2 regions of the Streptomyces sp. NPDC104581 genome follow, and region 1 is predicted to be linked to the other one. Evidence: predicted binding sites of a transcription regulator. Region 1 holds the regulator's gene; the other holds the start of a gene.
What was found. Region 1 encodes HspR, which represses chaperone genes until heat shock. Its sites were predicted from a motif close to TTGAGNNNNNNNNNCTCAA; they were not measured.
Positions count from the first base shown of each region.

Region 2: the regulator HspR is predicted to act here: its motif matches at 2,311-2,329, upstream of lon (endopeptidase La).

Region 1 is NZ_JBVJNN010000005.1:143,896-159,038, forward strand. It holds gene ACZ61E_RS06765 (phosphoribosyltransferase) at 1-369, shown strand, start outside; gene ACZ61E_RS06770 (Yip1 family protein) at 429-1,382, opposite strand; gene ACZ61E_RS06775 (FG-GAP repeat domain-containing protein) at 1,520-2,695, opposite strand; gene ACZ61E_RS06780 (heterodisulfide reductase-related iron-sulfur binding cluster) at 2,930-5,224, opposite strand; gene ACZ61E_RS06785 (sugar transferase) at 5,348-5,920, opposite strand; gene dnaK (molecular chaperone DnaK) at 6,165-8,027, shown strand; gene grpE (nucleotide exchange factor GrpE) at 8,024-8,704, shown strand; gene dnaJ (molecular chaperone DnaJ) at 8,788-9,996, shown strand; gene ACZ61E_RS06805 (heat shock protein transcriptional repressor HspR) at 10,002-10,478, shown strand; gene ACZ61E_RS06810 (helix-turn-helix transcriptional regulator) at 10,513-11,553, opposite strand; gene ACZ61E_RS06815 (helix-turn-helix transcriptional regulator) at 11,751-12,734, opposite strand; gene ACZ61E_RS06820 (Rieske (2Fe-2S) protein) at 13,027-13,347, shown strand; gene ACZ61E_RS06825 (pyridoxamine 5'-phosphate oxidase family protein) at 13,497-13,901, opposite strand; gene clpB (ATP-dependent chaperone ClpB) at 14,085-15,143, shown strand, end outside.
Region 2 is NZ_JBVJNN010000041.1:8,677-23,819, reverse strand. It holds gene lon (endopeptidase La) at 1-2,286, opposite strand, end outside; gene ACZ61E_RS26590 (spermidine synthase family protein) at 2,614-3,366, shown strand; gene ACZ61E_RS26585 (response regulator transcription factor) at 3,475-4,212, shown strand; gene ACZ61E_RS26580 (HAMP domain-containing sensor histidine kinase) at 4,386-5,408, shown strand; gene ACZ61E_RS26575 (multifunctional oxoglutarate decarboxylase/oxoglutarate dehydrogenase thiamine pyrophosphate-binding subunit/dihydrolipoyllysine-residue succinyltransferase subunit) at 5,711-9,607, shown strand; gene fxsT (FxSxx-COOH system tetratricopeptide repeat protein) at 9,692-12,715, opposite strand; gene ACZ61E_RS26565 (aKG-HExxH-type peptide beta-hydroxylase) at 12,772-14,046, opposite strand; gene ACZ61E_RS26560 (hypothetical protein) at 14,099-14,290, opposite strand; gene ACZ61E_RS26555 (SAV_2336 N-terminal domain-related protein) at 14,594-15,143, opposite strand, start outside.

The DNA of each region.
Region 1 (15,143 bases):
GTCGCGGGCGGGCTCGCCTACGCCCTCGACTGCAAGAACATCCATCTCGTCAACGTCGAGTTCTACACGGGAGTGGGCACGACCCTGGCGATGCCGGTCATGCTGGCGCCCGTGCCGAACGTCGTGGACTTCTCCAACAAGAAGGTCCTGATCGCCGACGACGTCGCCGACACCGGGCGCACGCTCAAGCTCGTCCACGACTTCTGTCTCGATCATGTCGCCGAGGTCCGCAGCGCCGTCATCTACGAGAAGACGCAGTCGCTGGTGAAGTGCGAGTACGTCTGGCGGCGCACGGACGCGTGGATCAACTTCCCGTGGAGCGTCGAGGCGCCCGTGGTGCGGCGCGGCGGGCAGATACTCGACTCCTGAGCGGTACGCGGGACCACCCTGGGGACCCGCCGTCCGCGACGGCGGGTTCCAGGTGTCCCCTAGAGCGTGCCCAGCTTGATCAGCGACAGCAGCGCGATCAGCTGGATCGCCGACGCGCCCAGCGCCTTCGGCCACGGCAGGTCGTGCGACCTGCTCACCATCACCGTGAACAGCGCTCCCGCCGCGACCCAGGTGACCCAGCCGAGGATCTGCACCAGTGAGTTCTCGCCGCCCAGGAAGAGCGCGAAGACCAGGCGCGGGGCGTCCGTGATCGACATGATCAGCATGGAGAGGCCGACCGTCGGCTGCCAGGCGCCGTCGCCGCCGAGCTGGCGGGCCAGCGTGTGGGTCACCGCGCCCAGGATGAGGCCGCCGACCACGAAGGCCACGGCGGTCGTGAGGACGTACGGGATGGCCGTCGAGAGGGTGGCGTTGATCGCCTCCTCGCGGGCGCCGTCGAATCCGAAGATCGCCAGCAGCCCGTAGAGGAACGTCACGACCAGTGCCGGGCCCCAGACCGGGTAGTCGCGCATCTGCCAGAACGTCGCGTTCGGGCGCAGCACGATGCCGCTCAGCAGCTGCTTCCAGTGCAGTCGCGGGCCGGACGGCGCGGGCGCCGAGCCCGCGTGGTAGGTCGCGCCGTCGCCGTAGCCGTTCTCGTCCACGCTGAACTGCTGTGTGTGCCCCGGGTTGTTCGCGTACGGGTCGTGGGCGCCGCCGTGGTGCTGGTTGTGCGGGTCGCCGAAGTACTCGGGTTCGCCGTGTCCTCCCCCCTGACCGCCGTGTCCACCCGGTCCGGGGTAGCCGTAACCGCCCTGCGGGGGGCCGTGATGTCCGGCGCCCGCCTGGGGCCACTGCTGCTGCGGAGGGTGCTGCTGTCTGCCGTACGGGGGTGCCGGCTGTCCGCCTCCGTACTGAGGAGGGGGCGCCGCCTGCCGTCCGTACGGCTGCTGCTGCGGTTGTTGTTGGCGTGTGCGGTTGTCCCGGCCGCGTCCGATCCTGAATCCAGCCACGTCACCGAACGTACCCGCTTCGCACGGGCGCCGGGCCGGAGCGGCCGGAACCGGCGGGCCTTTGCGGCCGAGCTGTGACATCCCCTAAGGGAACCCCGGGGGGCTCGCCGTACCTGCGAAGGGGGGCCCGGTCGACCCTACTTGAGGAAGATCGACGTGCTGAAACTGATCGCCGGGTGCCGGCCGGCCTCCCCGCCCTTCCCGCCCTTCCCGGCGGGGTACAGCGCGATCAGGTCCTTCTCCTCGCCCTGGTGCGTGCGGGTCACCAGGTCGGTGCGTTTGTCACCGGTGAAGTCCCCGGAGTCCAGGAGGTCGGTGGTGGGCTCGCCCTCCGCGCCCGGCAGTCTGGGTGCGGGCGGGAGCTCGACGGCCTCGAAGGTGTACGTGCCGCCCGCCTCACCGGGGCCCTGCGGTCCGCCGAGCAGCAGCTTGCCCTTCCCGGCCCTGCCGGGCTCGTGGGTGCGGGTGGCGTGGACGAGGTCGTCGTAGCCGTCCCCGTCGGTGTCCGCCCTGCCCGTGGGGGCGTAGAGGACCGGGCCGCCGCCGGGGACGGGGGCCGTCGCCGCCTCGGGAGCGCCCGCGCGGCTGAACGGGCCCCGCAGATAGCTGACCTGCCCCGCGCTCGCGGAGACGGCGAGGTCCGGCTCGCCGTCGCCGTCGAAGTCGCCGCACACCGGGTGGTCGGGCCAGTCGTCGCCGTAGCGCGCCTTGGCGGGGATCTTGAGTACGACCGCCTTGCCGATGATGCCTTCCGGGCCGCCGAAGAGGAGCTGGAGCGGGACGGGCGGGCGGCCGAGGCCGTCGTACGGGGGGTCGGTGCTCACGACCAGGTCGGCGTAGCCGTCGCTGTCCAGGTCGCAGGTGGCCGCGGCGTCGAAGGCGGCCGGCAGGACGCCGTCGGTGGGGGCGCCGTTGGCGGTGGGGCTCAGTGTCTGGCGTACGGCGGGGTCGAGACCGCGCGGTGAGTCGGTGCCGTACACGATGCCGATGCCGGCGTCGTCACCCTGGATCGCGTCGGGCGCTCTGACCAGGTCGTTCAGTACGAGGTCGCGGAGGCCGTCGCCGTTGAAGTCGGCGGGGACGTCGCTGCCGTCGCCGCGCGGGACGGGGCGCTTCGGTACGGAGGCGCCGCCGGCGAGGGGCGTGGTGTCGCCGTTCTTGGACCTGGAGCCGTTCCCCGGGCCGCCGTCGCCGTCACTGTCGGCGGAGCCTCCGCAACCGGTCAGCAGCAGGGCCAGCGCCGTACAGACGCCGGCGCCGGTCAGCACCGCTCTCGTGGCGCCGGTGCGTATGCGCACGACCCCACCCCCCATCCGTCTCGCCGCAGGACGTTCGCTGCCACATGATGCTCCAGTTCGCGCGTCGCGGTAGGGAAACGGACCAGTCGCGATCGCAGACCGATCGCGAACACGCGGGGGGGAGCGCGTGAGGAGGTCGCCCGGGGGGATCGCGCGGACGACGGCCTCCTACGGAAGGGACGTCCGCCCACAGAAGAGGCCGGACCCGCCCCCGAGGCAGGTCCGGCCGCGCTCCTCCTGAAGAGGGCGTTACGTCGCGGGCTCCGGCTCCGGTTCCTCCGCGGGCTCCGGAGTGTCCTCCGGGCCCGACGGCGCCCGTACGGAGTCCAGCAGCAGCTGCGCCACGTCCACGACCTGGAGCGACTCCTTCGCCTTGCCGTCGTTCTTCTTGCCGTTGACCGAGTCGGTCAGCATCACGAGGCAGAACGGGCACGCCGTCGACACGATGTCCGGATTCAGCGAGAGCGCCTCGTCCACACGCTCGTCGTTGATGCGCTTGCCGATCCGCTCCTCCATCCACATCCGCGCGCCGCCCGCGCCGCAGCAGAAGCCGCGCTCCTTGTGGCGGTGCATCTCCTCGTTACGGAGGCCGGGCACCTTCGCGATGATCTCGCGCGGCGGTGTGTAGACCTTGTTGTGCCGGCCCAGGTAGCAGGGGTCGTGGTAGGTGATGAGGCCCTCGACGGGGGTCACCGGGATCAGCTTCTCCTCGTCCACGAGGTGCTGGAGGAGCTGGGTGTGGTGGATGACCTCGTACTCGCCGCCGAGCTGCGGGTACTCGTTCGCGAGGGTGTTGAAGCAGTGCGGACAGGTCGCGACGATCCTCTTGGCCGACTTCGGCTTGCGCGTCGACTCGTCGACCCCGCCGTCCTCGTCGAGGGACTCGCCGTACGCCATGTTCAGCATCGCCACGTTCTCCTGGCCGAGCTGCTGGAACAGCGGCTCGTTGCCCAGGCGGCGGGCCGAGTCGCCCGTGCACTTCTCGTCGCCGCCCATGATCGCGAACTTCACGCCGGCGATGTGGAGCAGTTCGGCGAAGGCCTTGGTGGTCTTCTTGGCGCGGTCCTCCAGGGCGCCCGCGCAGCCCACCCAGTACAGGTAGTCGACCTCCGAGAGGTCCTCGACGTCCCGGCCGACGACCGGCACCTCGAAGTCGACCTCCTTGGTCCACTCCAGACGCTGCTTCTTCTGGAGGCCCCAGGGGTTGCCCTTCTTCTCCAGGTTCTTGAGCATCGTCCCGGCCTCGGAGGGGAACGAGCTCTCGATCATCACCTGGTAGCGGCGCATGTCGACGATGTGGTCGATGTGCTCGATGTCGACCGGGCACTGTTCGACGCAGGCGCCGCACGTGGTACAGGACCACAGGACGTCCGGGTCGATGACGCCGCCCGCGGCGAAGCCGCCGTCGAGCGTCCCGATCAGCGGGCGCTCGGCCTCCGCGAGGGCGGCGGCGGGCACGTCCTTCAGCGCCTCCGCCGTGGCCTTCTCCTCGCCCTCCATGGTCTTGCCGCCGCCGGCGAGCAGATACGGCGCCTTGGCGTGCGCGTGGTCGCGCAGGGACATGATCAGGAGCTTCGGCGACAGCGGCTTGCCGGTGTTCCAGGCGGGGCACTGCGACTGGCAGCGACCACACTCGGTGCAGGTGGAGAAGTCGAGGATGCCCTTCCAGGAGAACTGCTCGACCTGCGAGACACCGAAGACGTCGTCGTCGCCCGGGTCCTCGAAGTCGATCTCCTTGCCGTTCGACACCATCGGCCGCAGCGCCCCGAGCGCCGTACCGCCGTCGGCCTCGCGCTTGAACCAGATGTTCGGGAAGGCCAGGAAGCGGTGCCAGGCGACGCCCATCGTGGTGTTGAGGCCGAGGGTGATGGCCCAGATCATCGTCACGCCGAGCTTGATCATGGCGGTCAGGTAGACCAGGTTCTGGAGCGTGCCGAGGCTGAGCCCGTCGAACGCCATGACCAGGGGGTACGAGACCCAGTACGCCGGTTCGTAGCCGTCGACGTGGTGCAGGGCGCCTTCGAGACCGCGCAGGATCAGGATCGCGGCGCCGATGGTGAGGATCACGTACTCGACGAAGTACGCCTGCCAGGCGGTGGAGCCGGCGAAGCGCGACTTGCGGCCGGCCCGTGAGGGCAGGTTGAGCAGCCGGATCGCCATCAGTACGAGGATGCCGAGGGTGGTCGCGAGGGCGATGAACTCGACGTAGATCTCGTACGGCAGGAAGGTGCCGATGTACGGGATGATCCAGTCGGCCTGGAACAGCTGGCCGTAGGCGTTGACGATCGTCAGCCCGAGCGTCAGGAAGCCGATCGCGACGAACCAGTGCGCGAAGCCCACGACGCCCCAGCGGTTCATCCGCGTGTGGCCGATGAACTCCTTGGCCAGGGTGACGGTGCGCGCTCTGGGATCGTCGGTGCGGCTGCCGGCCGGTACGGGCGAACCGAGCTTCACGAACCGGTAGATCTCGGCGACGGCTCGGGAGATGAGCGCGACGCCGACCACGGTCAGCACCAGCGACACGATGATCGCGGCGAGTTGCATTGGGGGCTCCTCGGGCCTGCGAGGGTGGGGGCGAGCGGCACCACGTCGGGGGTGCCGCCGAGCGGTCCTGCTCAGCGCTTCTACTAAGCGGTAACTTAATCGGTTCGTGCTGAGGGTACCCAGTTATCCCGCCGCACTGTAGCCGCGCGGGCGGTGATCTGTGTCGCTGAGGTGACCCTGGGCGGGGATGCGCGGTACGGCGGCGTCCCCGCCGTGCCCGGTGAGTGCCGCGGCCGGCGTCCTGAGGAGGATCAGCAGGTCGAGTCCGATCCAGTGCTGTTCCACGTAGTGCTGGTCGAGCAGCGCGGGTTCGTCCCACGGCATGGGGGAGCGGCGGCGCACCTGTGCCAGGCCGGTGAGACCCGGCCGTACGAGGCGTCGCCAGGGCGCCGCGGCCCTGGGGTCGCCGGGCGGGAGCGGCGCGGGGCCGACGAGGGACATGTCGCCGCTCACGACATGGGGCAGGCGCGACAGCAGGTCCAGCCGGTGCCGGCGGGTGGCGAGGGAGCGGGCGGTGAAGACGCGCCCCTCCAGGCCGACGAGGCGCTCGTGGGTGAAGGCGGCGCCGGGGTGCCGTGCGGAGAACGTGAGGGTGAGGGCGGCGGCGGCCAGCAGGGGCGCGGTCAGCACGAGCAGGAGTGAGCCGAGCGTCAGGTCCAGCAGGCGTTTGGGGTCCAGATCCAGGTCCGGAACCATGGGGCCTCCCTGACCGTTGTATGCGACATCGCGCCTTTTGCGGTCGCTTGGCGACCGATCGTGCCGCAGTGCGGGAGGGAAGTTCCGAAGGCGCGCGGACCTGCGGGAACCGCGCGGTCGCGGGAGGGCTCCCGGAAATCGGGCCGCACGATAGTTGAGTCGGGTCGACTCAGCTCTGTTGACGGCCGGGGATCGGTCGTGCATCCTTGAGCCTGTTCCACTCAAGTCAGCTGGAGGAATCGAAATGGCACGTGCGGTCGGCATCGACCTGGGCACGACTAACTCCGTCGTCAGCGTTCTCGAAGGCGGCGAGCCCACCGTCATCACCAACGCCGAAGGCGCCAGGACCACGCCGTCCGTCGTCGCCTTCGCCAAGAACGGCGAGGTGCTCGTCGGAGAGGTCGCCAAGCGCCAGGCAGTCACGAACGTCGACAGGACCATCCGGTCGGTCAAGCGCCACATGGGCACCGACTGGAAGATCAACCTCGACGGCAAGGACTTCAACCCGCAGCAGATGTCCGCGTTCGTCCTTCAGAAGCTGAAGCGCGACGCGGAGTCCTACCTCGGTGAGAAGGTCGTGGACGCGGTCATCACCGTCCCGGCGTACTTCAACGACTCCGAGCGCCAGGCCACGAAGGAGGCCGGCGAGATCGCGGGCCTCAACGTCCTGCGCATCGTCAACGAGCCGACGGCCGCCGCGCTGGCGTACGGGCTCGACAAGGACGACCAGACGATCCTCGTCTTCGACCTCGGCGGCGGCACCTTCGACGTGTCGCTCCTGGAGATCGGTGACGGCGTCGTCGAGGTGAAGGCCACCAACGGTGACAACCACCTCGGTGGTGACGACTGGGACCAGCGTGTCGTCGACTACCTGGTGAAGCAGTTCGCCAACGGTCACGGCGTGGACCTGGCCAAGGACAAGATGGCTCTCCAGCGTCTCCGCGAGGCCGCGGAGAAGGCGAAGATCGAGCTGTCGTCGTCCACCGAGACCACGATCAACCTGCCGTACATCACGGCCTCCGCCGAGGGCCCGCTGCACCTGGACGAGAAGCTCACGCGCTCTCAGTTCCAGCAGCTGACGGCCGATCTGCTGGAGCGCTGCAAGACCCCGTTCCACAACGTGATCAAGGACGCCGGCATCGCGCTGTCCGAGATCGACCACGTGGTCCTGGTCGGTGGCTCCACGCGTATGCCCGCCGTCGCCGAGATCGTCAAGGAGCTCACCGGCGGCCGTGACGCCAACAAGGGCGTCAACCCGGACGAGGTCGTGGCCATCGGTGCCGCGCTCCAGGCCGGTGTCCTCAAGGGCGAGGTCAAGGACGTCCTGCTGCTCGACGTCACCCCGCTGTCTCTTGGCATCGAGACCAAGGGCGGCATCATGACCAAGCTCATCGAGCGCAACACCACGATCCCGACGAAGCGCTCCGAGATCTTCACCACGGCCGAGGACAACCAGCCGTCGGTGCAGATCCAGGTCTACCAGGGCGAGCGCGAGATCGCGGCCTACAACAAGAAGCTCGGCATGTTCGAGCTGACCGGACTGCCGCCCGCCCCGCGCGGTGTGCCGCAGATCGAGGTCGCCTTCGACATCGACGCCAACGGCATCATGCACGTGGCCGCGAAGGACCTCGGCACCGGCAAGGAGCAGAAGATGACCGTCACCGGTGGCTCCTCGCTGCCGAAGGACGAGGTCAACCGGATGCGTGAAGAGGCCGAGCAGTACGCGGACGAGGACCACCGCCGCCGCGAGGCCGCCGAGACCCGCAACCAGGCCGAACAGCTCGTCTACCAGACCGAGAAGTTCCTCAAGGACAACGAGGACAAGGTCCCCGGTGACGTGAAGGAAGAGGTCGAGACCTCCATCGGTGAGCTGAAGGAGAAGCTCAAGGGTGAGGACACGGCCGAGATCCGTACGGCCACGGAGAAGGTCGCCGCCGTCTCGCAGAAGCTCGGCCAGGCCATGTACGCCAACGCCCAGGCCGAAGGCGCCACCGACGCCCCGGGCGCGGAGCAGGCCGGTCCCGCCGGTGGCAACAGCGCCGCGGACGACGTCGTGGACGCCGAGATCGTCGACGACGAGAAGCCCAAGAAGGACGGTGCCGCGTGACGGAGGAGACTCCGGGCTTCGAAGAGGAGCCCGACGTCCCTTCAGGCGCCACCCCCGAAGACGCCGCGCCGAAGGCCGCCGAGCCGGACTCCGCCAAGGAGTCCGGCCCGGCGGGCCCTCCGGCAGGGGACGTAAAGCAGGACGCAACGCAGGCGGCGCTGATCGCTCAGCTGGACCAGGTCCGTACGGCGCTCGGTGAGCGCACGGCAGACCTCCAGCGGCTCCAGGCCGAGTACCAGAACTACCGCCGCCGGGTCGAGCGTGACCGGGTCACGGTCAAGGAGATCGCTGTCGCGAGCCTTCTCACCGAGCTGCTGCCCGTGCTCGACGACATCGGGCGCGCGCGGGAGCACGAGGAGCTGGTGGGCGGGTTCAAGTCGGTGGCGGAATCGCTGGAGACGGTGGCCGCGAAGATGGGCCTCCAGCAGTTCGGCAAGGAGGGCGAGCCCTTCGACCCGACGATCCACGAGGCCCTCATGCACAGCTACGCGCCGGATGTCACCGAGGACACGTGCGTCGCGATCCTCCAGCCTGGGTACCGGTTCGGCGAGCGGACCATCAGGCCCGCGCGCGTCGCCGTGGCGGAGCCCCAGCCGGGGGTCCAGCCCGGGGAGAAGGCGTCGAACGCCGACGAGCCGGACACGGACGAGGAGAGCGGTGGCCCGGACGAGGGCTGACGCACGGCCCGGCGGTACGGGACGTGCGCACGGCGGTACGGATGGGCAGTACGCATGACGGGCAGTGAGGAGGGACGTCGGGAATGAGTACCAAGGACTTCGTGGAGAAGGACTACTACAAGGTTCTCGGCGTCCCCAAGGACGCCACCGAGGCCGAGATCAAGAAGGCGTACCGGAAGCTCGCCCGCGAGTTCCACCCGGACGCCAACAAGGGTGACGCCAAAGCGGAGGAGCGCTTCAAGCAGATCTCCGAGGCCAACGACGTGCTCGGCGACCCCAAGCGGCGCAAGGAGTACGACGAGGCGCGCTCGCTCTTCGGCAACGGTGGCGGCTTCCGGGCCGGCCCCGGAGCCGGTGGCGGCGGCGGGTCCTTCAACTTCGACCTGGGCGACCTCTTCGGAGGCGGCCCCCAGGGCGGGCAGGGACCCCAGGGCCAGGGCGGCGCCGGCGGCTTCGGCGGCGGGCTCGGGGACGTGTTCGGCGGCCTCTTCAACCGGGGCGGTGCCGGTACGGGCACGCGTACGCAGCCGCGCCGCGGCCAGGACATCGAGTCCGAGGTGACGCTCAGCTTCACCGAGGCGGTCGACGGGGCCACGGTCCCGCTGCGGATGTCCAGCCAGGCGCCCTGCAAGGCGTGTTCGGGCACCGGTGACAAGAACGGCTCGCCGCGGGTCTGCCCGACCTGCGTCGGCACCGGACAGGTGTCGCGCGGCACGGGCGGCGGCTTCTCGCTGACCGACCCGTGCGTGGACTGCAAGGGCCGTGGGCTGATCGCCCAGGACCCGTGCGACGTCTGCAAGGGCAGTGGCCGCGCCAAGTCCTCGCGGACCATGCAGGTCCGGATCCCGGCGGGCGTCAGCGACGGCCAGCGGATCCGGCTGCGCGGCAAGGGCGCTCCCGGCGAGCGCGGCGGTCCGGCGGGCGACCTGTACGTGGTCGTCCATGTCGGCTCGCACCCGGTCTTCGGCCGTAAGGACGACAACCTCACCGTCACCGTGCCCGTCACCTTCGTGGAGGCGGCGCTCGGCGGCGAGGTCAGGGTCCCGACGCTGGGCGGTCCCGCGGTCACCCTGAAACTCCCCGCGGGCACGCCCAACGGCCGTACGATGCGCGCCCGGGGGAAGGGTGCCGTACGCAAGGACGGCAGCCGTGGCGACCTCCTGGTCACGGTCGAGGTGGTCGTCCCCAAGGATCTCGGCGCCGAGGCCCGTGACGCGCTGGAGACCTACCGGAAGGCGACCGCGGGGGAGAACCCGCGGGACGAGCTGTTCCAGGCAGCGAAGGGAGCGTGACTCCAATGGACGGGGTCGGGCGGCGTCGACCGCACTCATCGTTCAACCGAGCCTACGAACTGACCGAAGAATCGCCCGTCTACGTCATCTCGGTGGCGGCCCAGCTCTCCGGGCTGCACCCGCAGACACTGCGCCAGTACGACCGGCTGGGCCTGGTCTCACCGGACCGTACGGCGGGCCGCGGCCGGCGCTACTCGGCGCGGGACATCGAACTGCTCCGGCAGGTCCAGCAGTTGTCGCAGGACGAGGGCATCAACCTGGCCGGCATCAAGCGGATCATCGAGCTGGAGAACCAGGTCGCGGCGCTCCAGGCGCGCGTGGCGGAACTCGGCGCGGCGGTGGACGGCGCGGCGGCGGCGATGCGCCAGCGCGAGGCCCAGGTGCACGCGTCGTACCGCCGGGACCTGGTGCCGTACCAGGACGTGCAGCAGACGAGCGCGCTGGTGGTGTGGCGGCCCAAGCCGAAGCTGTCGTCGGACTAGGACGCGGTGCCCCGGGCGGCTCACGGCGCTGCCTTCACAGCACGCCCCGGCCGGGACGCGAGCCCGCGAGTCCCGTCGCCCCCTGGAGAGATCCGGGGGGCGTCCGGCTTCCCGCCAGGCCCGACTGGACCAGCAGGGCGCCGAGATGGGTGCGGCTCGAGGCGCCGAGGGCCTGCATGAGCTTGGCGATGTGGGAGCGGCAGGTGCGGACGCTGATGCCCATCTTGCGCGCGACCATCTCGTCGCTGGTGCCTTCGGCGAGGAGACGGGCGATGCTGCTCTGCACGGACGTCACCGGCACGTCGGGGGAGACGGTGGGGGGCCGTTCGGTCATCGGCGTGGCGTGCGCCCACAGGACCTCGTAGACCTGGACGAGATAGGTGATCAGGGCCGGGTGCCGGATCTCCAGGGCCGTGTGGCGGTTGGCGCTGGCGGGGATGAAGGCCACCGCGCGGTCGACGATGATCAGCCGTTCGACGGTCTGCTCGACCGTGCGCACCTCCAGCCGGTCGGCCGGCACCTGCCCCAGGTACTCCTTGATGTGCGGGCTGTAGCGCGCCGGGTGCTGGTACAGGTGTCTTAACCGGGCGCCCCGTTCGATGGCGGCGAGGGAGCGGGCGAGCCCCGCCCTCATGAGGTCGCGCTCCCGGCTGAAGCCCGGCTGGACCGTGAGGATCTCCACCGTCGCCGCGCGGGCGGCCTCGCCGACCTTCGCGTCGATCAGCTCGTGCCCGTCGAGCACGGTGATGGAGAGGCCCGGGTCCTCGGCGACGACGGCGCTCAGCGGCGCGAGCGAGTCGACCAGGGACGCGGTGAGCCGTACGCGCTCGTCGATCTCCCGCGTGATGGGCCGGAGGAGGTGCGCCAGGGCCGCTGTGGGCAGCACGGGGCACATCCAGGCGTCGTCCTGGGGATCGGGGTACAGCAGGGCCATGTCGGTGAGACAGGGCGCCGGTGTGAGCGCGGTGCGCTCGATCCGTCCTTGGCGCAGGGCCTCGGTGTAGAGGCGGAGCGCCGGCTCGCACAGCTCACGGTCACCGTGTGGATGCGTCTGCTTGTCTACGGTTCCGCCCATTTGGGCACCCCCCGTTCTGTGCAATGCAGCAAGATGAGGTGGTCAAATCCTAGTCGGGGGTGGAGTGTTGCCTCAGGTCGGGAGTGGCCGACTCCCCCGGTCGATCCCGGCCGTGGCCGCGTCGCACCCGGGCGCGGTCACGGTCTCCGTCCCCCTCTTCCAAGCGGTTCGCGCGAGGCGTGGCGTCTTCGGAAGGATCAGTGATCATGGTCCAGAATGCCCGACTGCGCGATGAGATAACCGAGTTGGGCCCGGCTGCCGCTGCCGAGGGTGCCGCTCAGCTTGGCGATGTGCGCCCGGCAGGTGCGGACGTTCATGCCCAGGCGGCGCGCGATCGCCTCGTCCACGTGGCCGTCGATGAGGAGCTTCGCGATGGAGCGCTGCGTGCTGGTGATGCCGTCGATCTCCGGCGCGTAAGACAACTGCTCGTCCCAGGGCGTGCCGTGGAGCCAGAACTGCTCGAAGACGCCGACGAGGTACTGGACGAGCCCTTCGTGGCGCAGCTCCAGGGCGATCCGCCGATCGCTGCGGGCGGGTACGAAGGCCACTTTGCGGTCGACGATGATGAGGCGCTCGATGATCTCTTCGAGCGTCCGCACCTCCACTCCGTCCGGGGCGACCAGTTCCACGTAGGCCAGCGTCGCGGGATGGTGCCGGGCCGTGTGCTGGTACAGGGTCCGCATCTTCACGCCGTTGTCGAGCAGCGGGCGGACCCGGCGCAGCGCCTCCTCCTGGGAGCCCGGCTTCCGTCCGCTGCCGGGCTGGACCGTGAGCAGTTCCTCGGTGCACTCCGCGGTGACGCGGTCCAGGGTGGAGTTGATGAGGCTCAGCCCTTCGAGCACGGTGATGGCGTGCGTGGCCGAGGGGTCCATGGCGGTGAGCGTCATGAACGGTTCGAAGGTCTCCGCCAGCGACATGGCGAGCTGCCGCCGCTCCTGGATCTCCCGTTCCAGGGGATGCGTGAGCTGATTGAGCGCGATCGACGGGGACACCGGCCTGAGCCACTGGGGATCGTCCGGGTCCGGGCGCAGTAGCGCGAGGGCGAGCAGGCAGGGCGCGCTCTCCGCCTCCTCCCGGGCCAGCCGGCCGGAGCGCAGAGCCGCCGCGTAGAGATTTTTGCCGGCTTCGCATAGTTCGCCAGGCCCATGCCTATGTCCGTCAATTCCCTGACTTGACTGCATTTGACACCCCCTCAGGGTCCTGAATTACAGGAACATGATGCCTGCGCTCGCTGGTGGAAGCGTTCTGCGTGGGCCATCGTCTTAGTCGCGGGGGGAGGATAGTGATCAGAATGGGGTGGAGATCGTCCATGAAGAGGATGGCTCGCGCGTTTTGCGTACTTGCTTTTGCGGTGGCCGTGACGGGCTCGCTCGTCGCGGGTGGCACCCCCTCGGCGGACAGTGTGTCTGTGTCCGCCGTCCAGGCCCTGCCGAGTGATCCCTCCTGGGACAGCGCACCGGCGGACTTGGGCGCATGACTGTCCCGCCGGACGACAGGGTCTTTCGGCGAGAGATGGCCTCGGCCTACCGGTCCGGATGGCACTTCATCGATCTCGTCACGGCGATCCCACACCGTGGTGACTCGCTGATGGTCACCCTGTTCGGAGAGCCCGTGGTCGTCGTCCGCGAGGAGGACGAGGACGTCCGTGCCTACCGGTGTCTGAGGAAGCCCCGGGGGGCGCCGCAGCCCGTCCGCTGCGCGATTCGGTACGACATGATTTTCGTCAATCTTGACCAGCGTGACCACCAGCTGGTCGAACCACAGACCATTTCCGCCACCCCCCGCAGTGCCTGAGCGATTCCCCCGTCGTAGTAGATCGCTCGGGCGCTTCCCCCACACAGCGGCGCCATCGTGGACCTGAAACGCGATGGCGCCGCTGTGCTGTCCGCGTGCGGGGCCGGTGCGCCGCGTGCCGCGTGGTGGCGGCCTCCGCGGGGCGCGCGTCATCCTCTGCCCAGTGCGCGGTCGACGGCGATCTCGATGACGACGCGGTCCGGGTTGGGCGCCGGCGTGCGTTCGTAGCGGGCCGCGTAACGGCCTACGGCGTCCGCGACCCGATCGACCTCCACGCGCACCGTCGCGAGGCCCTCAAGCGTCGCCCAGCGCCTTCCCTGGACCTGGCAGACCGCGACCCGCCCCCCGTCGGGGCCCGCCGCCAGGACGTTGGTCACCTTGGCCGAGTTCTTGTTGGTGATGACACGTGCCAGCGCGGCCTCCGGTTCGTACGTCACCCCCACCGGCACCACATGCGGTGTGCCGTCGGGCCGGAGTGTGGTGAGGGTGCACAGATGGCGCTCTTCCCAGAAGGCGAGATATCCGGGGTCGGGAGCACGTACGTCTTGGGCCATGCCGGAAGAATAGGCGCGTAACGGCCTCGGGGACGCGGGTCGGCGGGAGTTGGGCCGGGGCGGCGATCCGCCGCCGGGCGTTCCGTGCGCGCCTTGAGTGGAATAGACTCAACTTTGCGTACGTTGGGTGGGTCAGGTCCCAGGGGTTGCGGGACGGCCCGAGTCGAGGAGGAGAGACCGCACGTGGACGCCGAGCTGACGAACAAGAGCAAGGACGCGTTCAACGCCGCCACCGAGCGCGCGGTGTCGGCCGGCCATGCCGATCTGACCCCCGCGCACCTGCTGCTCGCGCTGCTGGCCGGCGAGGACAACGAGAACGTCACCGATCTGCTGGTCGCCGTCGACGCCGACCAGGCGGAGGTACGGTCCGGGGCGGACCGGCTGCTGGCCGAGCTGCCCAGCGTGCGGGGCTCCACGGTCGCGCCGCCGCAGCCCGACCGCAGGCTGCTCGCGGTCGTCGGCGACGCCGGCAAGCGGGCGGGGAAGCTGGGCGACGACTACGTCTCGACCGAGCACCTGCTGATCGCGATCGCGGCGGAGGGCGGCAAGGCCGGGGACGTACTGGACCGGCAGGGGGCCGGTGCGAAGAAGCTGCTGGAAGCGTTCGAGAAGGCAAGGGGAGGACGCCGGGTGACCACACCCGACCCGGAGGGCCAGTACAAGGCCCTGGAGAAGTTCGGCACCGATTTCACGGCCGCGGCGCGGCTCGGCAGGCTCGACCCGGTCATCGGCCGGGACCAGGAGATCCGCCGCGTGGTGCAGGTGCTGTCGCGCCGTACGAAGAACAACCCCGTACTGATCGGTGAGCCCGGCGTCGGCAAGACGGCCGTGGTGGAAGGGCTCGCGCAGCGCATCGTCAAGGGTGACGTGCCGGAGTCCCTGAAGGACAAGAAGGTCGTCTCCCTCGACCTCGGCGCGATGGTCGCGGGCGCCAAGTACCGCGGTGAGTTCGAGGAGCGGCTGAAGACCGTCCTGTCCGAGATCAAGGAGAGCGACGGGCAGATCATCACGTTCATCGACGAGCTGCACACCGTCGTGGGCGCGGGCGCCGGCGGCGACTCCGCCATGGACGCGGGCAACATGCTCAAGCCGATGCTGGCCCGCGGCGAGCTGCGCATGGTCGGCGCGACGACCCTGGACGAGTACCGGGAGCGCATCGAGAAGGACGCGGCGCTGGAGCGGCGCTTCCAGCAGGTGCTGATCGCCGAGCCGAACGTCGAGGACACCATCGCCATCCTGCGC
Region 2 (15,143 bases), on a different contig from region 1:
GTCCGCCTCGTTCCGCTTCGGGATCACGACCGTCGTGATGCCCGCCCGGTGCGCGGCCAGCAGCTTCTGCTTCAGACCGCCGATGGGCAGCACCCGCCCGGTCAGCGAGACCTCACCGGTCATGGCGACATCCGTACGGGCCTGGCGTCCGCTCAGCAGCGAGGCGAGCGCCGTCGTCATCGTGATGCCCGCGCTCGGGCCGTCCTTGGGCACCGCGCCCGCCGGGAAGTGGATGTGCACGCCCCGGTCCTTCAGGTCGGCGACCGGCAGCTCCAGTTCCGCGCCGTGCGAGCGCAGGAAGGAGAGCGCGATCTGCGCCGACTCCTTCATGACGTCGCCGAGCTGTCCGGTCAGGGTCAGACCCGAACCGCCCGTCTCCGGGTCGGCCAGCGACGCCTCCACGTAGAGGACGTCCCCGCCGGCGCCGGTGACCGCGAGGCCCGTGGCCACACCCGGCACGGCGGTACGGCGCTCGGCCGGGTCCTGGGCGGACTCGGGCACATGGTGCGGCCGGCCGATCAGCCCGCGCAGATCGCCGTCTCCCACGGCGAACGGCAGTTCGCGCTCGCCCAGCTCGTGCTGCGCGGCGATCTTGCGGAGCAGTCTGGCGACGGAGCGTTCGAGGTTGCGCACGCCCGCCTCGCGGGTGTACTCGCCCGCCAGCTTGCGCAGGGCCCCGTCCTCCAGCGTCACCTCACCGGGCTCCAGACCGGCCCGCTCCAGCTGCCTCGGCAGCAGGTGGTCGCGGGCGATGACGACCTTCTCGTCCTCGGTGTAACCGTCGAGCCGCACCAGCTCCATCCGGTCGAGCAGTGCCTCGGGGATGGACTCCAGGACGTTGGCGGTGGCGAGGAAGACCACGTCGGAGAGGTCGAGCTCGACCTCCAGGTAGTGGTCACGGAAGGTGTGGTTCTGCGCCGGGTCGAGCACTTCGAGGAGGGCGGCGGCCGGGTCGCCCCGGTAGTCGGAGCCGACCTTGTCGATCTCGTCGAGCAGGACGACCGGGTTCATCGAACCGGCCTCCTTGACGGCCCGGACGATACGGCCGGGCAGCGCGCCCACGTAGGTGCGCCGGTGGCCCCGGATCTCCGCCTCGTCCCGGACACCGCCGAGCGCGACACGGACGAAGGAGCGGCCCATGGCGTGCGCGACGGACTCGCCGAGCGAGGTCTTGCCGACGCCGGGCGGGCCGACGAGGGCGAGGACGGCGCCGCCGCGGCGGCCTCCGACCACACCGAGCCCGCGGTCGTCACGGCGCTTGCGGACGGCCAGGTACTCCGTGATCCGTTCCTTCACGTCCTCCAGGCCCGCGTGTTCGGCGTCGAGGACACGCTGGGCGCCCCGGATGTCGTACGCGTCCTTCGACCGCTCGTTCCACGGCAGTTCGAGGACGGTGTCCAGCCAGGTGCGGATCCACGAGCCCTCCGGGCTCTGGTCGGACGACCGCTCCAGCTTGTCGACCTCCTTGAGCGCGGCCTCGCGGACGTGCTCGGGCAGCTCGGCGGCCTCCACACGGGCCCGGTAGTCGCCGGACTCGTCCTCCGGGTCGCCGTTGAGCTCGGCCAGCTCCCTGCGCACGGCGTCGAGCTGGCGCCGGAGCAGGAACTCGCGCTGCTGCTTGTCGACACCCTCCTGGACGTCCTTGGCGATGGACTCGGCGACATCCTGCTCGGCGAAGTGCTCACGGAGCTGGTCGGTCGCCGTCTTCAGCCGGGCGACCGGGTCGGCCGTCTCCAGCAGCTCGACCTTCTGGGCGGTGCTGAGGAACGGCGAGTATCCGGCGTTGTCGGCGAGCTGCGAGACGTCGTCGATCTGCTGGACCCGGTCCACGACCTGCCAGGCGCCGCGCTTCTTCAGCCAGTCGGTGGCGAGAGCCTTGTACTCCTTGATCAATTCGGTGACCGAACCGGGCAGCGGGTCGGGCACGGTCTCCTCGACACGCAGTCCCTCGACCCACAGGGCCCGGCCGGGCCCTGTCGTACCGGCGCCGATCCTGACGCGGCCCCTGCCGCGGATCAGGGCGCCGGGGTCGCCGTCGGAGAGCCTGCCGACCTGCTCGACGGTCCCGAGGACACCGGTCCCCGCGTAAGCCCCGTCGAGGCGCGGCACGAGCAGCACCTTCGGCTTTCCCCCCTCGGAGCCGTCGCCCGCCGCCGCCTGGGCGGCTTCCACGGCGGCACGTACCTCGGTGTCGGACAGGTCCAGCGGCACCACCATCCCCGGCAGCACGACCTCGTCGTCGAGCGGCAGCACGGGCAGGGTGAGCGGTGTGGACGTGGCAGCCATGGTCTCCCCTTCGGCAGTCAAAACTTGAGCTATGTGGGCTCAATGCTTGTGAGCCTGCCGTTGTTCCCCGGATACCCGGGGAGGGTGTTCGCTCTGAGCGATCGGGGCCGGACGGGCCGCGCGGGACGGGGCTCAGTGGCGGCGGACGTCGGCCGGGACGGGAGGGACGGTCCGGGGCCGTACGCCTCACCTGCGCCGTACGCGTGAGTGACGACTGACCGACCCCTCCCCGGGCAGACGGCCCGGGAACCGAATTGTCGTCGCCCCGCGCGCCCCGCCAGGATGACGGCGGACCCGGTTCAGCCGCAGATCTGAGGAGACACCCCCGTGCCCGACCCCACCCCCGGCGTTTCCGGCGCCCCGGAAGACCGCCCCGTGACCCTCGACCGGCGCGACGGACCGTACGGCGAGGTCGTCCTGCGCCGGCGGCCCGGCGGCCCGGACGACGAGGGTGACATCCACGAGATCGTCGTCAACGGCACGTTCCTCATGGACACCTCCGACGGGCGCTCCGAGCGGCTGCTGATCGACGCCGCGCAGGCCGCCCTCGCGCCCGACCGCCGTGACGGCCTGCCGTCCGTCCTGATCGGCGGGCTCGGTGTCGGTTTCTCCCTCGCGCACGCCGCCGCCGACGACCGCTGGGGCCGGATCGTGGTCGTCGAACGCGAGCAGGCCGTCATCGACTGGCACCACGGGGGCCCGCTCGCCCGGATCTCCGGCGCCGCGCTCGGCGACCCGCGCACTGTGATCCTCCGCACCGACCTCGTCGAGTACCTGCGTGAGGCGGCGGAGGTCACCGACGGGCCCACCGACCACTACGACGCCCTCTGCCTCGACATCGACAACGGACCCGGCTGGACCGTCACCGACGAGAACGCGAGCCTGTACACACCCGCCGGGCTGGCCGACTGCCTGGCGCGGCTCAACCCCGGCGGAGTCCTCGCCGTATGGTCCGCGCGGCCGTCCCCCGCCTTCGAGGAGGCGCTGCGGAATGCCGGTTTCACCGGGGTTAGGACCGAAGAGATCCCAGTTGCCCGGGGAGTGCCTGACGTGGTCCACCTCGCCGTTCGCCCTGCGTAGCCGGGAGCCCTCCGGTGCCTCTACGCTGCTCCCCACACACGGGATCGACATCCTCACGGGGTTGTGGATCGAGGAACACGGATCGCGGAACGTACCAGGGGCGGGGCGATGGAGCAGACACACACCAGCCAGAACGGGGTCGCGGCCACTCCCGGCGCGCAGCGCCGGGTGCTCGTGGTCGAGGACGACGCGACGATCGTCGACGCCATCGCGGCCCGGCTGCGCGCCGAGGGCTTCGTGGTCCAGACCGCGGTCGACGGTCCCGCGGCCGTGGACGCCGCCGAGGCGTGGCAGCCCGACCTGATGGTCCTCGACGTGATGCTGCCCGGCTTCGACGGTCTGGAGGTCTGCCGCCGTGTCCAGGCGCAGCGTCCGGTGCCCGTACTGATGCTGACGGCGCGCGACGACGAGACCGACATGCTCGTGGGGCTCGGCGTCGGCGCCGACGACTACATGACCAAGCCGTTCTCGATGCGGGAGCTGGCGGCGCGGGTGCATGTCCTGCTGCGCCGGGTGGAGCGCGCGGCGCTGGCCGCCGTGACGCCGCGCAGCGGCATCCTGCGCCTCGGTGAGCTGGAGATCGACCACGCGCAGCGCAGGGTGCGGGTGCGGGCGGAGGACGTGCATCTGACGCCCACCGAGTTCGACCTGCTGGTCTGTCTGGCGAACACACCGCGCGCGGTGCTCTCGCGTGAGCAGCTGCTGGCCGAGGTGTGGGACTGGGCGGACGCCTCCGGCACCCGTACGGTCGACAGCCACATCAAGGCGCTGCGCCGGAAGATCGGCGCCGAGCGCATCCGGACGGTGCACGGCGTGGGGTACGCCCTGGAGACACCGGCACCATGAGCCGGGCGCCGGGCGGCGGGGGCGAGCAGGGCGAGGGCCCCGGACGTACGGGGCGCGCGGGCCACGGCGGCCCGGCGCGCAAGGGCCCGGCCAGGATCAGGGCCGGGCACGGGTCCCTCGGCGGGGCGGACGCCGGCGGTCTGCGGCCGTTCTCCATCAAGACCAAGCTCGGCATGCTCGTGGTGGTCTCCGTGCTGATCACCACGGGGCTGCTGATGGTGGCGCTGCGCACCGAGACCGAGCTGCGCTTCATCACGGTCTTCTCCATGATCGCGACGCTGTTGATCACACAGTTCGTGGCGCACGGTCTGACCGCCCCGCTGGACGAGATGAACACGGTCGCGAAGGGCATCTCGCACGGTGACTTCACGCGGCGCGTCAGCGGCGCCGACCGCCGTGACGAGCTGGGCGACCTGGCGTCCACCATCAACCGGATGGCGGACGACCTGGAGGCGGTGGACCGGCACCGCAAGGAGCTGGTCGCCAATGTCTCGCACGAGCTGCGCACACCGATCGCCGCGCTGCGCGCCGTGCTGGAGAACGTGGTGGACGGGGTGTCCGCCGCCGATCCGGAGACGATGCGCACGGCGCTGAAGCAGACGGAGCGGCTGGGCAGGCTGGTGGAGACGCTGCTGGACCTGTCCCGGCTCGACAACGGCGTGCTGCCGCTGAAGGCGCGGCGCTTCGAGGTGTGGCCGTATCTGTCGGGGGTGCTGAAGGAGGCCAATCTCGCGGCCTCGCAGCGCGGTCTCAGCTCGGGCTCCGGCAACCACACCCGTACGGACGTGCATCTGCACCTGGATGTGTCGCCGCCGGAGCTGACGGCGCACGCGGACGCGGAGCGGCTGCACCAGGTGGTGGCGAATCTCATCGACAACGCGGTCAAACACAGTCCGCCGCACGGCCGGGTGACGGTGCGGGCGCGGCGGGGGCACGGTCCGGAGTCGCTGGATCTGGAGATCCAGGACGAGGGGCCGGGTATTCCGGAACCGGAGCGGCACCGGGTGTTCGAGCGTTTCAACCGCGGCAGCGCCCCGTCGCCGCACGGTCCGGGCAGTGACGGCGGTACGGGGCTGGGGCTGGCGATCGCGAGCTGGGCGGTGGATCTGCACGGCGGACGTATCGGGGTGGCCGAATCCGTACGTGGCTGCCTCATCCAGGTGACACTTCCGGGAATCCCTCGGGCGCGAGGTTGACGTAGGGTTCGAAGCGGAGGCACCGAACGAGCGTGTTCTGACGGAAATTCGGTCGGGTGCCGCCGGTCCGGACTCCGTTCAGGCGGTGAAAAGGCCGTGTCGGCGCCGAGGTGCGTCCGCAGCTCCGAGGACAGCTCTCGGGAAACCTGGCTCGATTCCCGCCAATTCCTACGCCGAAACCCGCCTTCCGGTGTGACTTGCATGACGTTGCCCCCGCCCGGTCTGCTCCTCTCGGTCCGGTAGGCGTAGCCTTGATTCCCGCTGTCCATCACCTTGTGAAGCGGAAGAGGGCGGTTGCCGCCGTGTCGTCTCAGTCCCCCAGTAACTCAAGCGTCTCGACCGACCAAGCGGGTCAGGACAAGAATCCTGCCGCCGCCTTCGGGCCCAATGAATGGCTCGTCGACGAGATCTACCAGCAGTACCTCCAGGACCCGAATTCGGTCGACCGCGCCTGGTGGGACTTCTTCGCCGACTACAAGCCGGGCACGACCGGTACGGCGGACAAGAGCCAGGAGTCCGCGACGGCGTCCACCGCAGCCGCGGGGGCTGCGGCGGGTGCCGCGCCCGCCGCACCCGTGACACCGAAGGCGACGACCACCGCGACCGCTCCCGCCGCCCCGGCGAAGCCCGTGGCGGCGGCTCCCGCGCAGGCTCAGGCCCCCAGGGCCGAGTCGGGGGCCCCCGCCGCCGCGCCGGCCGCTCCGGCGAAGCCCGCCGCCGCGGCTCCCGCGCCGCCCCAGGCCGCGCCGCCCGCCGCGAAGCCGGCGGCAGCCAAGGCGGCGCCGAAGAAGGACGAGCCGTCCGGCGAGGAGCCAGCCGGCCCCGAGTACGTGACGCTGCGCGGCCCCTCCGCGGCCGTCGCGAAGAACATGAGCCTGTCGCTGGAGCTGCCGACGGCCACGTCCGTGCGCGCCGTCCCGGTGAAGCTGCTCTTCGACAACCGCATCGTCATCAACAACCACCTGAAGCGGGCGCGCGGCGGCAAGATCTCCTTCACGCACCTCATCGGGTACGCGATGGTGCAGGCCATCAAGGCCATGCCGTCGATGAATTACTCCTTCGCGCAGAAGGACGGCAAGCCCACCCTGGTCAAGCCGGAGCACATCAACTTCGGTCTGGCCATCGACCTGGTGAAGCCGAACGGCGACCGCCAGCTCGTCGTCGCCGGCATCAAGAAGGCCGAGACGCTCAACTTCTTCGAGTTCTGGCAGGCGTACGAGGACATCGTCCGGCGCGCCCGCGGCAACAAGCTCACGATGGACGACTTCAGCGGCGTCACCGTCTCGCTGACCAACCCGGGCGGCCTCGGCACGGTGCACTCCGTGCCGCGTCTGATGCCGGGTCAGTCGGTCATCATGGGCGTCGGTTCGATGGACTACCCGGCGGAGTTCCAGGGCACGTCGCAGGACACCCTGAACAAGCTGGGCATCTCCAAGGTCATGACGCTGACCTCCACGTACGACCACCGGGTCATCCAGGGCGCCGCCTCCGGCGAGTTCCTGCGGATCGTCAGCCAGCTGCTGCTCGGCGAGAACGAGTTCTACGACGAGATCTTCCAGGCGCTGCGGATCCCGTACGAGCCGGTGCGCTGGCTCAAGGACATCGACGCCTCGCACGACGAGGACGTCACGAAGCCCGCGCGGGTCTTCGAGCTGATCCACTCCTACCGGGTGCGCGGTCATGTCATGGCCGACACCGACCCGTTGGAGTACCGCCAGCGCAAGCACCCCGACCTGGACATCACCGAGCACGGCCTCACCCTGTGGGACCTGGAGCGGGAGTTCGCGGTCGGCGGCTTCGCCGGCCAGTCGATGATGAAGCTGCGCGACATCCTGGGCGTGCTGCGCAACTCGTACTGCCGCACCACCGGTGTCGAGTTCATGCACATCCAGGACCCGAAGCAGCGCAAGTGGCTCCAGGACCGCATCGAGCGCTCCAACACCAAGCCGGAGCGCGAGGAGCAGCTGCGGATCCTGCGCAGGCTGAACGCGGCCGAGGCGTTCGAGACGTTCCTCCAGACCAAGTACGTCGGCCAGAAGCGGTTCTCGCTGGAGGGCGGCGAGTCCGTCATCCCGCTGCTCGACGCGGTCATCGACTCGGCCGCCGAGTCGCGGCTCGACGAGGTCGTCATCGGCATGGCCCACCGCGGCCGGCTCAACGTGCTGGCGAACATCGTCGGCAAGTCCTACGCGCAGATCTTCCGCGAGTTCGAGGGCAACCTCGACCCGAAGTCGATGCACGGCTCCGGCGACGTGAAGTACCACCTGGGCGCCGAGGGCACCTTCACCGGGCTCGACGGCGAGCAGATCAAGGTCTCGCTGGCCGCGAACCCCTCGCACCTGGAGGCGGTCGACCCGGTCCTCGAAGGCATCGCGCGCGCCAAGCAGGACATCATCAACAAGGCGGGCACGGACTTCACCGTGCTGCCCGTCGCCCTGCACGGTGACGCGGCCTTCGCGGGCCAGGGTGTCGTCGCCGAGACGCTCAACATGTCGCAGCTGCGCGGTTACCGCACCGGCGGCACGGTGCACGTGGTCATCAACAACCAGGTCGGCTTCACCGCCGCCCCGGAGGCCTCGCGCTCCTCGATGTACGCGACGGACGTCGCGCGCATGATCGAGGCCCCCATCATCCATGTGAACGGTGACGACCCGGAGGCGTGCGTCCGGGTGGCGCGGCTCGCGTTCGAGTTCCGCCAGACGTTCAACAAGGACGTCGTGATCGACCTCATCTGCTACCGCAGGCGCGGTCACAACGAGGGCGACAACCCGCAGTTCACCAACCCGCAGATGGTCACCCTGATCGACAAGAAGCGTTCGGTGCGCAAGCTGTACACCGAGTCGCTGATCGGTCGCGGCGACATCACGCTGGAAGAGGCGGAGCAGGCGCTCCAGGACTTCCAGGGCCAGCTGGAGAAGGTGTTCGCCGAGGTCCGCGAGGCCACGTCGCACCCGGCCCCGGCCCATGTCCCGGACGCCCAGGCCCAGTTCCCGGTCTCGGTCACCACGGCCATCTCGCAGGAGGTCGTCAAGCGGATCGCCGAGTCCCAGGTCAACATCCCCGACCACATCACGGTGCACCCGCGGCTCATGCCGCAGATGCAGCGCCGTGCGGCGTCGGTCGAGGACGGCACGATCGACTGGGGCACCGGCGAGACCCTCGCCATCGGCTCGCTGCTGATGGAGGGCACCCCGGTCCGTCTGTCGGGCCAGGACACCCGACGCGGCACGTTCGGCCAGCGCCACGCGGTGCTGGTGGACCAGGAGACCGGCGAGGACTACACCCCGCTGCTCTACCTGGCCGAGGACCAGGCCCGCTACAACGTCTACGACTCGCTGCTGAGCGAGTACGCGGCGATGGGCTTCGAGTACGGCTACTCGCTGGCCCGCCCGGAGTCGCTGGTCATGTGGGAGGCCCAGTTCGGCGACTTCGTCAACGGGGCGCAGACGGTCGTCGACGAGTTCATCTCGTCGGCGGAGCAGAAGTGGGGCCAGACCTCGGGCGTCACGCTGCTGCTGCCGCACGGTTACGAGGGCCAGGGCCCGGACCACTCGTCCGCGCGTCCCGAGCGCTTCCTCCAGGTGTGCGCGCAGAACAACATGACCGTCGCGATGCCGACCCTGCCGTCGAACTACTTCCACCTGCTGCGCTGGCAGGTCCACAACCCGCACCACAAGCCGCTGGTGGTCTTCACACCGAAGCTGCTGCTGCGGCTGAAGGCCGCGACGTCGAAGATCGAGGAGTTCACCTCGGGCGGCTTCCGCCCGGTGATCGGCGACGCGATGGCCGAGGCGGGCACGATCGACCCGGCGGAGGTCCGCAAGGTCGTCTTCTGCGCCGGCAAGGTCTACTACGACCTGGACGCCGAGCGCCAGAAGCGCGGTCTGAAGGACACCGTGCTCGTGCGTCTGGAGCGGCTGTACCCGCTGCCGGGCGCGGAGCTCCAGGCGGAGATCGCGAAGTACCCGAACGCCGAGAAGTACCTGTGGGCGCAGGAGGAGCCGGCGAACCAGGGCGCGTGGCCGTTCATCGCGCTCAACCTGATCGACCACCTGGACCTGGCGGTCGGCGCCGACATCCCGCACGGCGAGCGTCTGCGCCGTATCTCGCGGACCGCGTCGTCGTCGCCGGCGGTCGGCTCGGCCAAGCGGCACCAGGCGGAGCAGGCGCAGCTGTGCGCCGAGGTGTTCGACGCCTGAGCGCGGTGACATGACGTACGAGGGCCCGGCCCCGCTTCCGAGCGGTGCCGGGCCCTCGCACGTGCGGTCCGGGCGCGGGGCGCCTCAGCCCAGATACGGCTCGAAGTCCCAGTAGGGCCTGATCCGCTGGCGCGCCGACAGCGTGTGGTGGTGCTGCGCGCCCATGGTGCGGGTCAGCTTCTGGAGGGCGTCCTCCTCGACCTTGTCCGCCTCCTCGCGCTGCCGCAGCCCCCGCAGGTCGGCGGCGAGCGCCGTCTGGGTGGAGAGCGTCAGCGGATGGTCGTCGCCCAGCGCCGCACGGGAGCGCCGCAGCGTCTCCCGGCTCAGCTCGGCGGCCTCCTCCAGCCGGCCGGTGAGGTTCCGCCCGCCCGCCGCGTTCAGCGCGCAGCCGAGCGTCCACGGGTGGTCGTCGCCGAGCAGGGTGCGCAGTCCGGTGAGCGCCTGCTCGAAGAGGACGAGCGCGCCGTCCCTATTTCCCTCCGCCTGCATGAGGAGGCCGATGTTGGACTGCATCCCGGTCGGTACGGGGTGGGCCTGGCCGACCAGGGCGCGGTAGGTGTCCTCCGCCTCGGTGAGCAGGTCCCTGGCCTGGCCCAGATCGCCGTGCACGCGCAGGTAGTTGCCGTAGTCGGTGACCAGCATCAGGTTGTTGTGGTGGCCCTTGCCGTACACGCGCTCGTGGCGTGCGAGCAGGTCGGCCATCAGCGGCCCGACGTCCTCGCCCTTCGTACCGGCCCTGCGCCTGCACAGGACGAGGTTGTGCTGCGCCCACAGCGTCTGCGGGTGGTGTTCGCCGAGGACCTGGATATGGGTCCGTACGCCCAGCTCCTGCCGGGCCAGGGCGTCGTGGTACCGGCCGAGGAGCCGCAGGTCGCGCGCGCACGCGTTGACCGAGTGCAGGGTGTTGGAGTGCCGGGCGCGCAGGACCGCCTCGCGCTTGCGGAGCGTGTCGAGGTCGGTCTCGTACGCCTTCTCGAACTGACCGAGGAGGCGCAGGGTCACCCCCAGGTTGTGCTGGGCCTGGAGGGTGGTCCACTGGTCTTCGCCCAGCAGGTCGCGGCCGACATCGACCACGTCCCGCTGGAGCCGGTACGACTCCGGGTAGCGGCCGAGGAACCGCAGGTCGGAGCTGAGCCCGCTGTTGGCGGTCATCAGCCTGATCGGGTCGGGGTCGGGCTGGGCCAGCAGCAGATCCAGAGTCGCGCTGTCCCGGTCGTACGCCTCGTGGAACCGGCCGCTCGCACGCAGGATGACCGTGGTCTGGGCGCTCAGTTCCAGCATGATTTCCGAGCCTGGCTCGAACAGCTCGACCCACTGCTCCCGCACCCGGCGCGCCAGGTCCATGCCGACGGTGTACTCACCGCTGTTGTAGCAGTACTGGAGGCAGTTCAGGACGAGTTGGACCGTGCGCGGGTGGGTGCTCGCCAGGGCGCCCGAGTATTCGAGCTGGGGCAGGATCTCCGCGTACCGGGGCCACTGCCTGCTGTCGGAGGGCTCGCCCGGGTCGCTGCCGACCAGGACCTGGCGGACCACGGCGCGGTGGGTGTCGCGGTCGGAGCCCGCGGTGAGCCGGGTGACGATGCCGTGCACGACGCGGTGCATGTGGACGGACTCCTGGCGGGGCCCCGCGTCGCGTCCCTCCGAGACGGACGAGCTGCGTGAATCCTTGGTGATCACCGAGTAGTTGGCGAGGGTGTCCAGGGCGCGCGGCCAGTCGGGCGAGTTGTCGGCGATCCAGCGGAGCTGTTCCGGAAGCCCTTCGGGTGACACCCCACGGACCAGGCCGATGGGGATCCGGCCGGGTGCGAAGCAGGCGCACAGCTTGAGGAGTTCGAGCGCGCGGGGCTCGGACTCGCGGACCCGGTTGAAGAGCATCGACCAGGAGGTGAGCGAGGAGCTGGGGTAGTCACCCAGCTCGGACACCTCGTCGAGGGGGTTGATCTCCCCGCTGTGGACCTTCCCCAGGTACTCGGGCACGGGCATCCGCAACTCGCCGAGCAGCGCCGCCGCGTGGGCCATCTGGAGCGGCAGGTCCTGGAACTCGACGGCGACCTGGTCCGCCTCGGCCGCCGTGATGTGCGGCGCCCTGCGCATCAGATAGCCGGTCGACTCGGCGCGCCGGAAGACCGGCACCTCCACCACCTCGCCGACCGAGCGCCAGCCGTGGTTCCGCGAGGTGATCAGGATGTGTCCGGTGCCGCCGCGGGGCAGCATCGCGGCGGCCTCCTCCACGTCCTCCCAGCCGTCGAAGATGACCAGCCAGCGGCCGTGGGGTTCGCCGCGGCGCAGCGCGTCGCGCACCGCGCGGATCCGCTCGCCGGGCTCGGAGCCGCCGCGCAGGCCGAGGGCCGGTGCCAGCTCGCCGAACCGGTCGCGCTGGGTGCCGCGCTGGTCGGAGTTGACCCACCACACGACGTCGTAGTCCGGGCTGAAGCGGTGCGCGTACTCGGCGGCGAGCTGGGTCTTGCCGATGCCGGCCATGCCGACGAGCGCGCAGACCGCGGCGCCCGGTTCGACCTCGGTGAGCGATTCCTGGACCCGGTTGAGCAGGTCGTCGCGGCCGGTGAAGCGTGAGTTGCGGCGCGGCACCTCGCCCCAGACGGCGGGCGCGTCGCTGGGGTAGCGCGAGGGCGAGGGCAGGGCGTCGGCGCGCAGCGAGCCCGGTTCGAGGGAGAGCCGTGCCAGCAGGCGCCGTTCGGCTTCCTGTTCGCCGATGCCCCACAGGTCGACCGGTTCGAGGACGGCGGTGGCGGGCAGCAGCGAGCGGTTGGTGAGGTTGACGGCGGCGAAGCGCTCCGCGTTGGCGGCGACGAAGCCGCGCAGCACGTCGTTCCAGTCGCCCTCCCGGCGCGGTCCGAGCTGGAAGAACCACTCGCTGAGCACCAGCAGCACCCTGCCTCTGGCCAGCAGGAGGTCGCCGAGCGCGTCCTCCAGGGACTCGTCCCGGTCGGGGTCCCAGCGGTGGGTCGTGACGCGGTGGCCGTGTGCTTCCAGCCGGCGTGCGATCCAGGTGGCCCACGGCCGGTGGTGGCCCGGGAAGGCGACCACGAAATGCTGGGGCTCCTGATCGGCGCCGCCGTCCCCAGTCAGGTGCCGCTGAGCGACCATGCGCGCGTCTCCTCATTCATCGAGCTGCGCCATTCCCTGACGGCGCGTCTGAAATGTTACCGAACGTCACCGTCACCGGACAGGGAATCGGACAGTGCGTACGGGCTATTCGGGCCCCTGCCGAGCGACGTCAGATGCTGCTTCATCGAGAGGGCGAACCGCGTTCCCCGCTCGGTGAGTTGATGGCCGTCCAGCAGGACGGGGAGCGCGTCGGCGACCTGGGCGCGGTACTTCTCGCGGTGGCCGCGGGCGGTGCGGCGGGCGGCGGGCGCGGCACCGGGGCGCTCGGCCACGCGCGACCAGAGGTCGGCGAGGGCGAGATGCGCGTAGGTCCCCTGGAGGACCCCGTCGAAGGGGCGGGGGTCCTCGCGCCACGCGACGCGGTGGACGGCGGCGCCGTCGGCGCGGTGCAGCGCGACGAGGTCGGCGAGAACGGCGAGTTTGCTGTGGGCCAGTTCGTGGACGAGCACCTCGGCGAACCGGCGCGCGGTGTCGGGCAGCGCGGTGTGCACGGCCCAGGGCGCCGCCCTGAGGGTGCCGCTGGAGGCGCCTTCGCCCGCCGGTGCCATCGGCACCACGGCCCGTACGAGCCGGGTGACTTCGGCCGCGCGCCACGGGTCCGCGGACTCCAGGAGGGCGACGGCGGCGCGCCAGCGGGTGAGCCAGGCGGCGCGGTCCGTACGGGACCGGGCGCCGGCGCCCGGGGGGCGGCCGGTGCCGAGGTCGTCGAGCCGGCCGGCGCTGCCCGGCAGCACGGCCAGGGCGTCCCAGCCGGCCCCCATCCCCCGGCCGTCGGGCCGCAGGAGTACGGACCGGGCCGGGCGGCCCAGGGGGGTGAGCAGCGTGCCGCGCGGGCCCGAGCGGATCCGTACGAGGGGCGCGCGGGCGTCCAGGACGCCGGTGCCGGGCAGGACGAGACGTCCGTCCGCCGTGGGGAGCGGGAGGTCGAGAGGGGCTCCGGTGCGCAGCGCCGTGGCGACGGCGATTCCCCCGAGGGGGCGGAGGGCGGCGGCGAGGCCCTCGGGTCCCGGTGCGTTGAGGGCGTCGACGACCCAGCCGCCGACGGCGGGGTAGTCGAGGAGCCGGCGCGCGGCGCCCGGCGCGGGCGACTCGGCGCGGGCGAGGAGCCGCCAGTCCCGGTCGAACGCGGCGCGGGCGCCGCCCGGTAAGTCCTCCCGCCCGACGCGGGCGAGCAGGGCCTTGAGGAGGACCAGGCGGCGGCTGTGCAGGGCGGCGTGCAGCAGGTCGGTGTCGCGCGGCAGCTGGCGGGTGGCGGCGAGCCGCACGAGGGTGCCGGGCGGGATGACGAAGGCCCCCGGCGCCTCGGCCATTACCTCCGCTCCGCGGCGGGAGCGGCCGGTTCCCACCGCCACGTCGGCCCGTTCACTTCCCGTCGTTCCACGAATCGGTGAAGGACCCCGGACAGCGGAGTACGTCCTCGACGGCCGCCGTCAGCGCGGCGTCGTCCAGTCCCTGAAGGGTCCACAGGTCGACGCCGGTGAGATCGGGGAGCACCGGACTGCCTGGAATCCCACTGATCCGCTCCGCGGACCCGGGCACACGTTGCTCCAGCACGCTCTGCTCCTCCCCGATGCCCCCGAGGGCGTGTGGTGAAAGTCCCGCCTTGCGTTCGCACACACCAGACGCCTGGAGCACCGCTCTGCGGGGCGGACGGCGCCGGGTTCACGGCACGCCGTGGGAGGCGATGCCGTGAGGATTCTCCTTCCCGAGGCCCACGATTCGGAAACCCGTTCGTTACGCGGGTAGTTGGGGTTCCGGCCGTGGGAGGCGGCTTCGCGGACGCGCGGTGGGGAGCGCATACCGGGGCGCGTCGATGCACGCGCCGGTCGCGCACGCACACGGCGGTTGCCGGTCGGTTCACCCCCGTACGGAGCGGCCGGCCGGGCCCGTCCCTCCGCCGCCGTCCAGCGCCGCCACTCGTTCGCGGGTCGCCCGTGCCTCCTCGTCCGGGACCTCGGCGCCCTGCTCGGCCAGGCCCCGCCAGTGCGTGTCCGCGGCCCGGTAGTCGGCCAGCGCCGCCGAGGGGCGGGCCATCCGCTCGTACAGTGCGCCGCGGCCGTGCAGCGCACGGGCCGCCGTGAGCGAGGGGTGGTCGGTGATCTCGCGCAGCGCGCGGCCGTAGTCGGACTCGGCCGCCGCGAAGTGCGCCTGCGGGTCCGGCAGTTCCAGGCGCGCGCCCGCCAGCAGCAGCCAGGAGCGGGCCCGGGTGGCCGGGTCGGCGGCGCGGCGGGCCGACAGCTCCAGCAGATGGCAGCCCTCGTAGACGTCGGGCAGGAAGCCGCCGCCCGCGCGGTCGTCGCGGTAGCGGTCCAGCAGGGCCGTGCCGAGCAGCAGGTGGAGGCGCCAGCGGAGCGGGGCCCTTGAGGTGACGTTGGTGAGGGCCTCGCGCAGGATGCCCTCGGCCCGG